One region of the Azospirillum sp. P4_B5 genome, then DNA from elsewhere that is predicted to be linked to it. Evidence: predicted binding sites of a transcription regulator. Region 1 holds the regulator's gene; each other region holds the start of a gene.
What was found. The regulator PhoB, encoded in region 1, activates phosphate uptake and scavenging genes when phosphate is short. The targets are predictions, from matches to a motif close to TNTCATAAAACTGTCA.

Region 1 (3,270 bases):
ACGACACCGAGGAAATCTTCACCAACCCGCGGGACGAGCGCACCCAGGGCTACATCACCGGCCGCTACGGCTGATCCCCGGCATCGCCGCCACTCCTCCATCAGCGAAGGACGTGAAGCATGAGCAACGAACACATCGTGCGTTCCTTCGCGCACGAACTTGAGCGCCTGTCCAACCTGATCACCCAGATGGGCGGCGTCGCCGAAGCGCAGGTGGACGCCGCCGTGAAGGCGGTGGCCCGCCGCGACGTCGCGCTGGCCGCCCAGGTCATGCAGGCCGACCAGCGCATCGACGCCTACGAGCGCGACATCGACGCCGAGGCCGTGCGCCTGCTCGCCCTGCGCCAGCCGCTGGCCCAGGACCTGCGCGAGATCGTGTCGGCGCTGAAGATCGCGGCGGACCTGGAGCGGATCGGCGACTACGCCTCCAACATCGCCAAGCGCTCGCTGGCCCTGGCCCAGGTGCCGGTGGTCCGCCCGGCGGTGGCCATTCCGCGCATGGGGCGGCTGGTCGAGTCGATCATGAAGGACGTGCTGGACGCCTACATCGAGCGCGACGTCCAGCGCGCCATCGCCGCCTGGGAGCGCGACGAGGAGCTGGACGACCTCTACACCAGCCTGTTCCGCGAGGTCCTGACCTACATGATGGAGGACCCGCGCAACATCACGCCCTGCACGCACCTGCTGTTCATGGCGAAGAACCTGGAGCGGATCGGCGACCACGCCACCAACATCGCCGAGACCATCCACTATCTGGTGGTCGGGACGACGTTGCGCGCGGCGCGTCCGAAGAACGACGGCAGCAGCTTCGCCGTGGTCGAGCCGGGCGGATCGGTGACGGAGGCGGTGGAACGGGGATTGCCGCGGGACGGCGGCCCGGATAACGATGGAGCGGGACATGCCGCGTGACGGCGAGACGCGCAGTGGGAGCGGGACAAGCATGAATTCGGCGCTGAAGCCGCTCGTCCTCGTCGTCGAGGACGAAGCCGACATCGTGACGCTGCTGAAGTACAATCTGGAAAAGGAAGGCTTCCGCGTGAACGCCGCCACCGACGGCGAGGAAGCCCTTCTGCTGGCCGGGGAGCAGACGCCGAACATCGTCCTGCTCGACTGGATGCTGCCGCTGATGTCGGGCCTGGAGGTCTGCCGCCAGATGCGCCGCAACAGCAAGATGCGCGACATTCCGATCATCATGCTGACCGCCCGCGGCGAGGAGGCGGACCGCGTGCGCGGCCTGAACTCCGGCGCCGACGACTACATCACCAAGCCCTTCTCCCCGACCGAGCTCGTCGCCCGCATGCGCGCCGTGCTGCGCCGCTCGGCCCCCGGCATGACCGACGAGACGCTGCAGTTCGCCGACGTGACCATGGATCTGGCCGCCCACCGGGTGCGCCGGAACGGGCGCGACGTGCATCTGGGGCCGACCGAGTTCCGCCTGCTGCGCCATTTCATGCAGCATCCCGGCCGCGTCTTCTCGCGCGAGCAGCTTCTCGACGTGGTGTGGGGCCACGACGTCTATGTCGAGCCGCGCACCGTCGACGTGCACATCCGCCGCCTGCGCAAGGCGATGAACGAGGAGACCGAGATGGACCTGATCCGCACCGTCCGCTCGGCGGGTTACGCGCTGGACAGCAAGTCCATCTGAGCGTTTTCCTGCGCAAACGGGCTCAGTCCTTGCCCCCTCCCTAACCCTCCCCCGCTGGGCGGGGGAGGGGACCAATTTTCCCTCTCCTGCGAAGCGGGGGAGGGAAGGGGCCCGCGGCGAAGCCGTGGGAAGGGTGGGGGCACCCCGTCCCGGGGCTGCCTACCCCTCCAGCAACCCCACCGCCTCGCGCAGGATCGCCACCTTCGGGCCGAAGCGCTTCGCCGGGTCGCTGTCCTCGATGAAGCCGATCATCATGCGCAGGGCGTGCGCTACCCGCGGGGCGAGATCGGGATGCGCCGTCACATGCTGCGCCAGATGGGCCAGCGCGTCCCGGTAGGGCCAGCCCTCGAAACCCTCCGCGGCGATCGCCTCGAAGCGGTTCGCGTGTTCGATCACCAGGCTGTGGTCGTCGGTCATGGCGCTCACACGAACAGGATCGCGCCGGTCTTCGGCGCGTCGTTCAGAAAGGTGACGACTCCGCCGGTCTTCACCGGCACGTCCGGGCGCAGCGGGGCTCCTGCGGGCAGGCCGAGCGCGCGCAAGCCCATCTCGCAGGCCATGACCGTGACCTTGAGCATCACGCAGGCTTCCAGCAACTCCTCGAAGCCGGCCAGCCCGTTGGCGGTGAAAAAACCGTCGCGCTCCGCCGGGCGGCTGCCGTCGTCGGCGGGGTCCAGCCGGTGCCAGCCCGGCGTGCCGTCCGCGTCCCCGGCCAGCAGCGTGTTCAGGGCGCGGCCGGTGAAGAACAGCGTGACCTTGCGGTTGGTCGCCGCCGCCGCGCTGGCCATCACCAGCGCGTAGTGAACCCGGTCGAAGCCGCCCGCGAACAGGACGATGGACAGGGACTCGGGACCTTCCATGGGTCAGGGCTCTCCCAAGCGCCGCTCAGTGGGCGGACAAATCGTGGATGGTCGGGTGGGTGCCGCACAGCGGGCAGTCCGGGTCGCGGCGCACCGTGATGCGCTGGAAGGAGGCGTGCAGCGTGTCGAGCATCATCAGGCTGCCCGACAGGCCCTCGCCGATGCCCATGATCTCCTTCAGCACCTCGGTCGTCTGGAGCGAGCCGACGAAGCCGCCCAGCGCCCCCAGCACGCCGCCCTCGGAGCAGGACGGCACCAGCCCGCGCGGCGGCGGTTCCGGGAACAGGCAGCGGTAGCAGGGGTGCGGGGCGCCGAGATGCGCCTTGAAGGTGGACACCTGCCCGTCGAAGCGCAGGATCGCCGCCGACACCAGCGTCTTCCTGGCGAAATAGCAGGCGTCGTTGAGCAGGAAGCGCGTGGCGAAATTGTCGGACCCGTCCGCCACGATGTCGTAGCGCCCGATCAGGTCCAGCGCGTTGTCCCTGGTCAGCCGCGCCTTGTGCACCTCCACCGCCACGTCGGGGTTCAGCGCGCGGATGCGGGCGGCGGCGCTCTCCACCTTCGGAACGCCGAGCGACGACTCGTCGTGGATGACCTGCCGTTGCAGGTTGGACAGGTCCACCGTGTCGTCGTCGATGACGCCGATGGTGCCCACCCCCGCCGCGGCGAGGTAGAGCAGAAGCGGGGCGCCCAGCCCGCCGGCCCCGACGACCAGGACACGGGCGCGCAGCAGCGCCTCCTGCCCGACGCCGCCGACCTCCGGCAG
Region 2 (3,270 bases), on a different contig from region 1:
CGCGCCGCACCACTAGCGACACCTTGGCGTGCGTCTTCAGATCGACGAAGCCGTAGACCACCTGGGCGCCGGCACGCTCCAGGTCGCGCGCCCAGCGGATGTTGGCCTCCTCGTCGAAGCGGGCCTTCAGCTCGACCAGAGCGGTCACCGACTTGCCGGCCTCCGCCGCCTCGATCAGCGCGGCGACGATCGGGCTGTCCTTGCTGGTGCGGTAGAGCGTCTGCTTGATGGCGACCACCTGCGGGTCGCGCGCGGCCTGCCGAATGAACTGCACCACCACGTCGAAGCTCTCGTACGGGTGGTGGACGACGATGTCCTTGTCGCGGATGGCCGCGAAGCAGTCGCCGCCGAAGTCGCGGATGCGCTCCGGGAAGCGGGCGTTGAAGGGGCGGAAGACCAGATCCGGCCGCTCGTCGACGATGAGCTGGCGGGTGTCCGACAGGCCGATCAGTCCATCGAGCACGAACACGTCGTCGTTCGACACGCGCAGCTCGTGGCGCAGGAACTCGCGCAGGTCGGCGGCCATGCCGGCGTCGGTGGCCAGCCGGATGACGCTGCCGCGGCGGCGGCGCTTCAGCGCGCTTTCGAAGGTGCGGACCAGATCCTCCGCCTCCTCCTCGATCTCCATCTCGCTGTCGCGAAGGACGCGGAAGACGCCGTGGGCCTTCACCTGGAACGGCGGGAACAGCCGGTCGATGAACAGCATCACCAGCTTTTCCAGCTGGATGAAGCGGATCTCCGACCCCGGCAGGCGTATGAAGCGGTCGAGTTGCGCCGGCAGCGGGACCAGCGCGTCGAGATGCCGCCCCTTCACCGGCTCGTGCAGTTGCAGCGCCAGCGAGAAGCCCAGGTTGGGCAGGAAGGGGAACGGGTGCGCCGGGTCCACGGCGATGGGTGTCAGGATGGGGAAGATGTCATCCAGGAACTTGGCCTCCAGCCAGTCCTTCTCCCCCTCGGTCAGGTCCTCGGCGCCGACCACCATGATGCCGGCCTCGCGCAGGTCCTGCTTCAGGCTGCGCCACATGGTCTGCTGCGCGTTCATCAGCTCGACGATGCGCTGGTTCACCGCGGTGAGCTGCTGGGCCGGGGTCAGGTTCTCGGCGCTGGGGGTCTTCACCCCCGCGGCCACCTGCCCCTTCAGGCCGGCGACGCGGACCATGTAGAATTCGTCGAGGTTGCTGGACGAGATCGACAGGAACCTCAGCCGCTCAAGCAGCGGGTGGTTCGGGTTGGACGCCTCATCCAGGACGCGCTGGTTGAAGGCCAGCCACGACAGTTCGCGGTTGATGAAGCGCTCCGGCGCGTCCGCTTCAATGCAGGTCGCTTCCAAGTCCTGAAGTTCGGTCACAGCAGCCTCGGGCTTTTGCGTGATGGGTGGTGCCGCTACAGTCCGGTCGGGCCGGACCGCCCGCCGCGGTCGGCGGGCCAAGCAACCTACCCCAACTACGTTACGGTTTTGGGTCAGACAGCATAATACTGCCGTCACGATAATACCGCTGCGAAAACAGTCGCACCCCCCGCGCATCCCGCTGGGCCGCGATCCGGACAGGAAGGGACAGCCTCGATGAAGACCCTGTATCTCATGCGCCACGGCAAGTCCGCGTGGGACGATCCTTCCCTGGACGACCACGACCGCCCGCTGGCGCCGCGGGGCAGGAAGGCGGCCCGGCTGGTCGGCCACGAACTGAAGGACCGCGGAGCGCGCATCGGGCTGGTGCTGTGCTCCACCGCCCGGCGCGCGGCGGACACCGCCGACCGGCTGCTGGAGGTGATGGACGCGCCGGACATCCCTGTGGAGCGCGAGCGCGGCCTCTACCTGTGCGGAGCGCGGGTCCTTCTGGAACGGCTGCGCGACGCACCCGACTCTGTGTCGTCGCTGATGCTGGTCGCCCACAATCCGGACCTCCACGACCTCGCCCGTGAGCTGACCGGCAGCGGCGAGGAACGGCACCGCGCGGCGCTGGCGGAGAAGTTTCCGACCGGCGCCTGCGCGGTTCTTCTGTTCGAAGCCTCCCGCTGGGCCGACCTGGACAGCGGGGCGGGACGGCTGGCCGATTTCATCCTGCCGCGGAAACTCTCTTAACGCCCTTTTGCCAAATGGGGTATTTCAACCCCGAACCGAGCAGGCCCGGAACCGAGCAGGAGTCGCCCCCCGTGTCTTCCGCGCCCCAGAACAACGCGCCTCCGGGTGCAACCGCCGCGGTGTCGGCCACGGTGTCCGCCATGCGCGAGGTGGAGATGAAGCTCCACCTCGACCCGCGTGATCTTTCCCGCGTTGCAGACCTGTCCGCCCTGAAGGGCGCGGCGGAAGGTGCTCCGGCCGTCCGCAACCTGCGGACCGTCTATTACGACACGCCGGACCGGCGCTTGTTCCTGGGGGGCGTGGCCCTGCGGGTGCGGCAGGACGGCGACCGCTTCTTGCAGACGCTGAAGACCCTCAACGCCGCCACCCCCGGCGATTCGGCCGCCGTGGCCATCCGCAAGAAGTGGGATTGGACCATCCCCACGGCCGCCCCCGACATGACGCCCCTCGAAGCCGAGGGCGTGGCTGCCCTGGTGCCGGAGGACGCGCGGGCGGCGCTGGTTCCGCAATTCACGACGGAGTTCCGGCGCACCACCCTGCTCGTCCGCCCGGACGCCCTGACCTCCATCGAGGTGGCGGTGGACGAGGGCCGGATCACCGCCGGCAACGCCTGCGCCCGCATCAGCGAAGTCGAGCTTGAGCTGAAATCGGGCCGCATCGGCCGCCTGTTCGACCTCGCGCTGGCGCTCCAGCGCCGCGTTCCGGTTCGCATCGGGACGGAGAGCAAGGCGGAGATCGGCGATCGCCTCGTCACCGGACGCCTGCCCGCCCCCGCCCTGCCGGAACCGCTGGGCCTCACCCCGGTCACCACGGTGGCCGAGGCCTATCGCCACATCGTGCGGCACGGTCTGCGCCTGCTGCTCGCCAACGAGGCCTGCGCCCTGGCCGGGGGCGACGTGGAGGGGCTGCATCAGATGCGCGTCGCGCTGCGCCGCCTGCGCACCGCCATCCGTCTGTTCCGTCCCCTGGCCGGTGTGCCGGACGGCTGCCGAGCCAGGAACGACATCCGCTGGTTTTCCCGCCAGCTCGGCCCGGCGCGCGACTGGGATGTGCTGCTGTCCCACGGGATCGCGCCCTTCGCGGCGACGGAGAAGGCCCCGGCCGACGGAATCGCCGCGCTGACCGCCGCGGTGCGGGAAGCCCGTCGGGCGCCCGCGCTGGCGGCGGTGGAGGCGATCCAGTCGCCG
Region 3 (3,270 bases), on a different contig from region 1:
GCGGGTCAGCTGCTCCGCCGGCACCTCGGCGCCGGGGTTCTTGTCGTAGAAGCCCTCCTTCTTCGCCAGCTCGAAGCCCTGCAGCGTCACCGGGACGTAGCCGGTGTCCATGTGCCACTTGGCGTCCACTTCCGGACGGGCGAGGTAGCTGAAGAAGGCGGCGACGGCCTTGTACTCGTCGGCGGTGCGCTTGGGCGAGGTCATCACCCAGAAGGCGGCGCCGCCGATGATCGAGTTCTTCGGCGAGGCGATGGCGTCCGGCCAGTAGGGCAGCGGCGCGGCGCCCCAGGCGAACTTGGCCTCCTTGACGATGCGCCCGCGCAGGCCCGACGAGGCCTGGATCATCGCGCACTCACCCGACGGGAACAGCGAGTCCGCGGCGTTGTCGCGGCCGCCGTAGCGCAGCGCGCCTTCCTTCTGGAGGTCGATCAGCGTCTGGAGATGCTTCACGAAGAACGGGTCGTTGATCTTCAGCGTGGCGTTCAGCCCGCCGAAGCCGTTGGCCTCCGACGCGAAGGGCTTGTCGTGAAGCGCGCCGACCTGCTCGAACTGCGTCCAGGTCGGCCAGGAGAAGGTCATCGGGCAGGTCACGCCCGCCACCTTCAGCTTGCGCGCCGCGTCGGCCACTTCCGGCCAGGTCGCCGGCGGCTTGTTGGGGTCGAGCCCGGCCTTCTGGAAGGCGTCCTTGTTGTAGAAGGTGATGGTGGTCGAGCTGTTGAACGGCAGGGCCATCATCTTGCCGTCCTTGGAGCTGTAATAGCCCCGGACCGCCGGGATGTAGGCCGCGGCGTCGAGCCCCGACCCCGTCTCGCTCATCAGCTGGTGCACCGGCTTGATGGCCGGGCCGGCGGACAGCATGGTGGCGGTGCCAACCTCGAACATCTGCACGACGTGCGGGGCGTTGCCGGCGCGGAAGGCGGCGATGGCCGCCTGCATCGTCTCCGGGTAGCTGCCCTTGAAGGTCGGGTTGACCTGGACCTTGTCCTGGCTGTCGTTGAAGCCCTTCACCACCTGCTCGAGCTGGCCGCCGAGCGGCTGGGGCAGGCCGTGCCAGAATTCGACGACGGTCTTCTGCTGGGCGTAAGCGGCGCCGGTGAAACCGGCGGCGAGCGCGAAGGCGGCCGTCGAGACGGCGAGCTTGCGGCGGGTCAGCATGGTGGTCTCTCCCTGGAACCAATCGATTGCGTGATGTGCTGACATGCAGGGCGCGGGTTGCGGTCCCGCGACGGTCTTGTGAAGATTTGGTGACGTGTCCGGAACACGCGCGCAGGGGCGCGCCGCATCCGCTCCTCGCGGTTGCAACGTCGGTCCTGCGTAAGGCATGGAACGGGACTTAAGGCGGTGGCGGATGTTGCGCCGGCATTGATGATTTTCCTCCCCGCATGTGTGTTTCTTTTTTGCAAGCCTTAAGGATAGAGGGGGAGGCTGTCAATCAGCCGTACGTATCAGTACGGACTATCACCTTTACGTCATCTCTCGGGGTGCCATGTTTGGGCGAGCGCCCACAGCGCGGAGTCGTCCCGGCACAGGGACCCGGCCATCTGCGACAGGCTGTCCCCCATCAGGCCGGAGGAGCGCAGCAGGCAGTAGGACCGGCTCGGCGCCGACAGATAGAGCGACGCCGTCGGGGCCGCGACCGGCGGCGCGGGATACAGCGCGGCGGGCGGCGGGCAGTAATAGGGCTGCGCACCGGGGTTGTAGCCGGGCACCAGCCGGTCGAGGCCGGGCCGGGGACCGAAGACACAGCCGCGCTGGTCCCAGTCCAGGCTCGTCGTTTGCGCGGCGGCGGGCAGGACGACGAAGGCGGCCATCGTCATCCCCGCCAGACAACCGGCCAGCCGGCACCCTGCTTTGCGATGCATGCTTCCCTCCGATCCCAGGCCGCGCCCGTGGCGCACCCAGACCATGACGCCGGGGCCGGCGGGCCGTGAACGGCCCCGGCCTTCGAAGGAAGTATGCGCGCTCCATCGACGCCCGGCGCGGCGCCGATGGACGGGTCGGCGAGCGCAAGCGAGGACGGCGCTCTCTGTTCGTTCGGTGGGAAGGAGGAAAGGGGGTTCCCCGCCCCGTCACGCCGCGCTGCTGCTCTCGACCGGCAGTTCCTCGGCGCTCTCCGCCGCCAGCGGGACGTCCACTGCGAAGACCGAGCCCTTGCCGGGCACCGAGCGCAGCGAGACCGGCAGGCCCAGCAGCGCCGCCAAGCGCCGCACGATGGCAAGGCCGAGCCCCAGCCCGTGCCGACGGTCGCGGTTGGGATTGCCGAGTTGGCGGAAGTCGTCGAAGATCGCCGACTGGTCGGCGGGAGCGATGCCGATGCCGGTATCCCACACCTCGATGCGCAGCGCCCCGCCGCGCCGCCGCGCCGCCAGCAGCACGCCGCCCGACTCGGTGAAGCGCAGGGCATTCGACAGGATCGGGCGCAGAAGCTGCTCCAGCAGCACCGGGTCGGTGCTCACCTCCGCGTCCGCGGGGCGGACGTTGAAGCGCAGGGCCTTGGCGTCGGCCTCCGGCGCGAACTCGTTGAGCAGGCGGCCCAGCGTTTCGTCGATGGGGAAGGTCTGAACCTGCCTCCGGACCAGCCCGGCCTCCAGCTTCGACACGTCCAGCAGGGCGCGCAGGAGCGCTTCCGCCGCCTCGATCGACATTTCCAGCTTCTCGCCCAGATCGCGCGCGCCGGGATCGGTCAGGCGGCCCATCAGCAGATGATGGAACAGGTGCATGGCCTGGAAGGGCTGGCGCAGATCGTGACTGGCGGCGGACAGGAAGCGCCCGATGGCGGTGCGTCCCGTCTCGGCCTCCTCGCGGACCCGCTCGGCTTCGGCCTTCGCCCGCTCGGCCTCGGCGCGGGCGGCGGCCAGCGCGGCGGCGTTGGTGTCGGCGATGGCGGCGACCGCGGTGATCACCCCGTCCGCGTCGCGCACCGGGCTCAGCACCATTTCGCCGCGGGGAAGCAGGCCAAAGGCCGACACCGGGACCCCGGTGAGGACGACACGGCGGACCTGTGCCTCGACCTGGGAGACGATGGCCGCCGGAACACCCAACTCGGTCAGCTCCCGGCCGTCCACCTCCTCCGGCAGGCAGCCGAAGGCAGCGGCGAAAGCCTGATTGACCACGAGAAGCCGCGCGTCCAGCCCAAGCAGAGCGTGAGCGGCGCCGTTGGCGGAGACCAGAGCCTCAAGCCAGATCGCACGATCAGTCATATGACTTTCGGTTGAGTTCTTACCGGTATACTCGCCCACGACTTCACCACTTACACTGAGATTTCAGCGC

Region 2: a site for PhoB is predicted at 1,449-1,464, ahead of AC1DVI_RS06130 (RNA degradosome polyphosphate kinase). Genes of this name have one in related genera too.
Region 3: a site for PhoB is predicted at 1,224-1,239, ahead of ugpB (sn-glycerol-3-phosphate ABC transporter substrate-binding protein UgpB). Genes of this name have one in related genera too.

What each region holds. Positions count from the first base shown of each region.
Region 1 is NZ_JBFUHT010000001.1:177,527-180,796, forward strand. It holds gene pstB (phosphate ABC transporter ATP-binding protein PstB) at 1-74, shown strand, start outside; gene phoU (phosphate signaling complex protein PhoU) at 120-908, shown strand; gene phoB (phosphate regulon transcriptional regulator PhoB) at 940-1,644, shown strand; gene AC1DVI_RS00860 (hypothetical protein) at 1,804-2,061, opposite strand; gene AC1DVI_RS00865 (hypothetical protein) at 2,067-2,504, opposite strand; gene AC1DVI_RS00870 (HesA/MoeB/ThiF family protein) at 2,530-3,270, opposite strand, start outside.
Region 2 is NZ_JBFUHT010000006.1:19,290-22,559, forward strand. It holds gene AC1DVI_RS06130 (RNA degradosome polyphosphate kinase) at 1-1,348, opposite strand, end outside; gene AC1DVI_RS06135 (SixA phosphatase family protein) at 1,565-2,083, shown strand; gene AC1DVI_RS06140 (CYTH and CHAD domain-containing protein) at 2,155-3,270, shown strand, end outside.
Region 3 is NZ_JBFUHT010000009.1:65,307-68,576, forward strand. It holds gene ugpB (sn-glycerol-3-phosphate ABC transporter substrate-binding protein UgpB) at 1-1,155, opposite strand, end outside; gene AC1DVI_RS09620 (hypothetical protein) at 1,470-1,862, opposite strand; gene AC1DVI_RS09625 (PAS domain-containing sensor histidine kinase) at 2,070-3,200, opposite strand.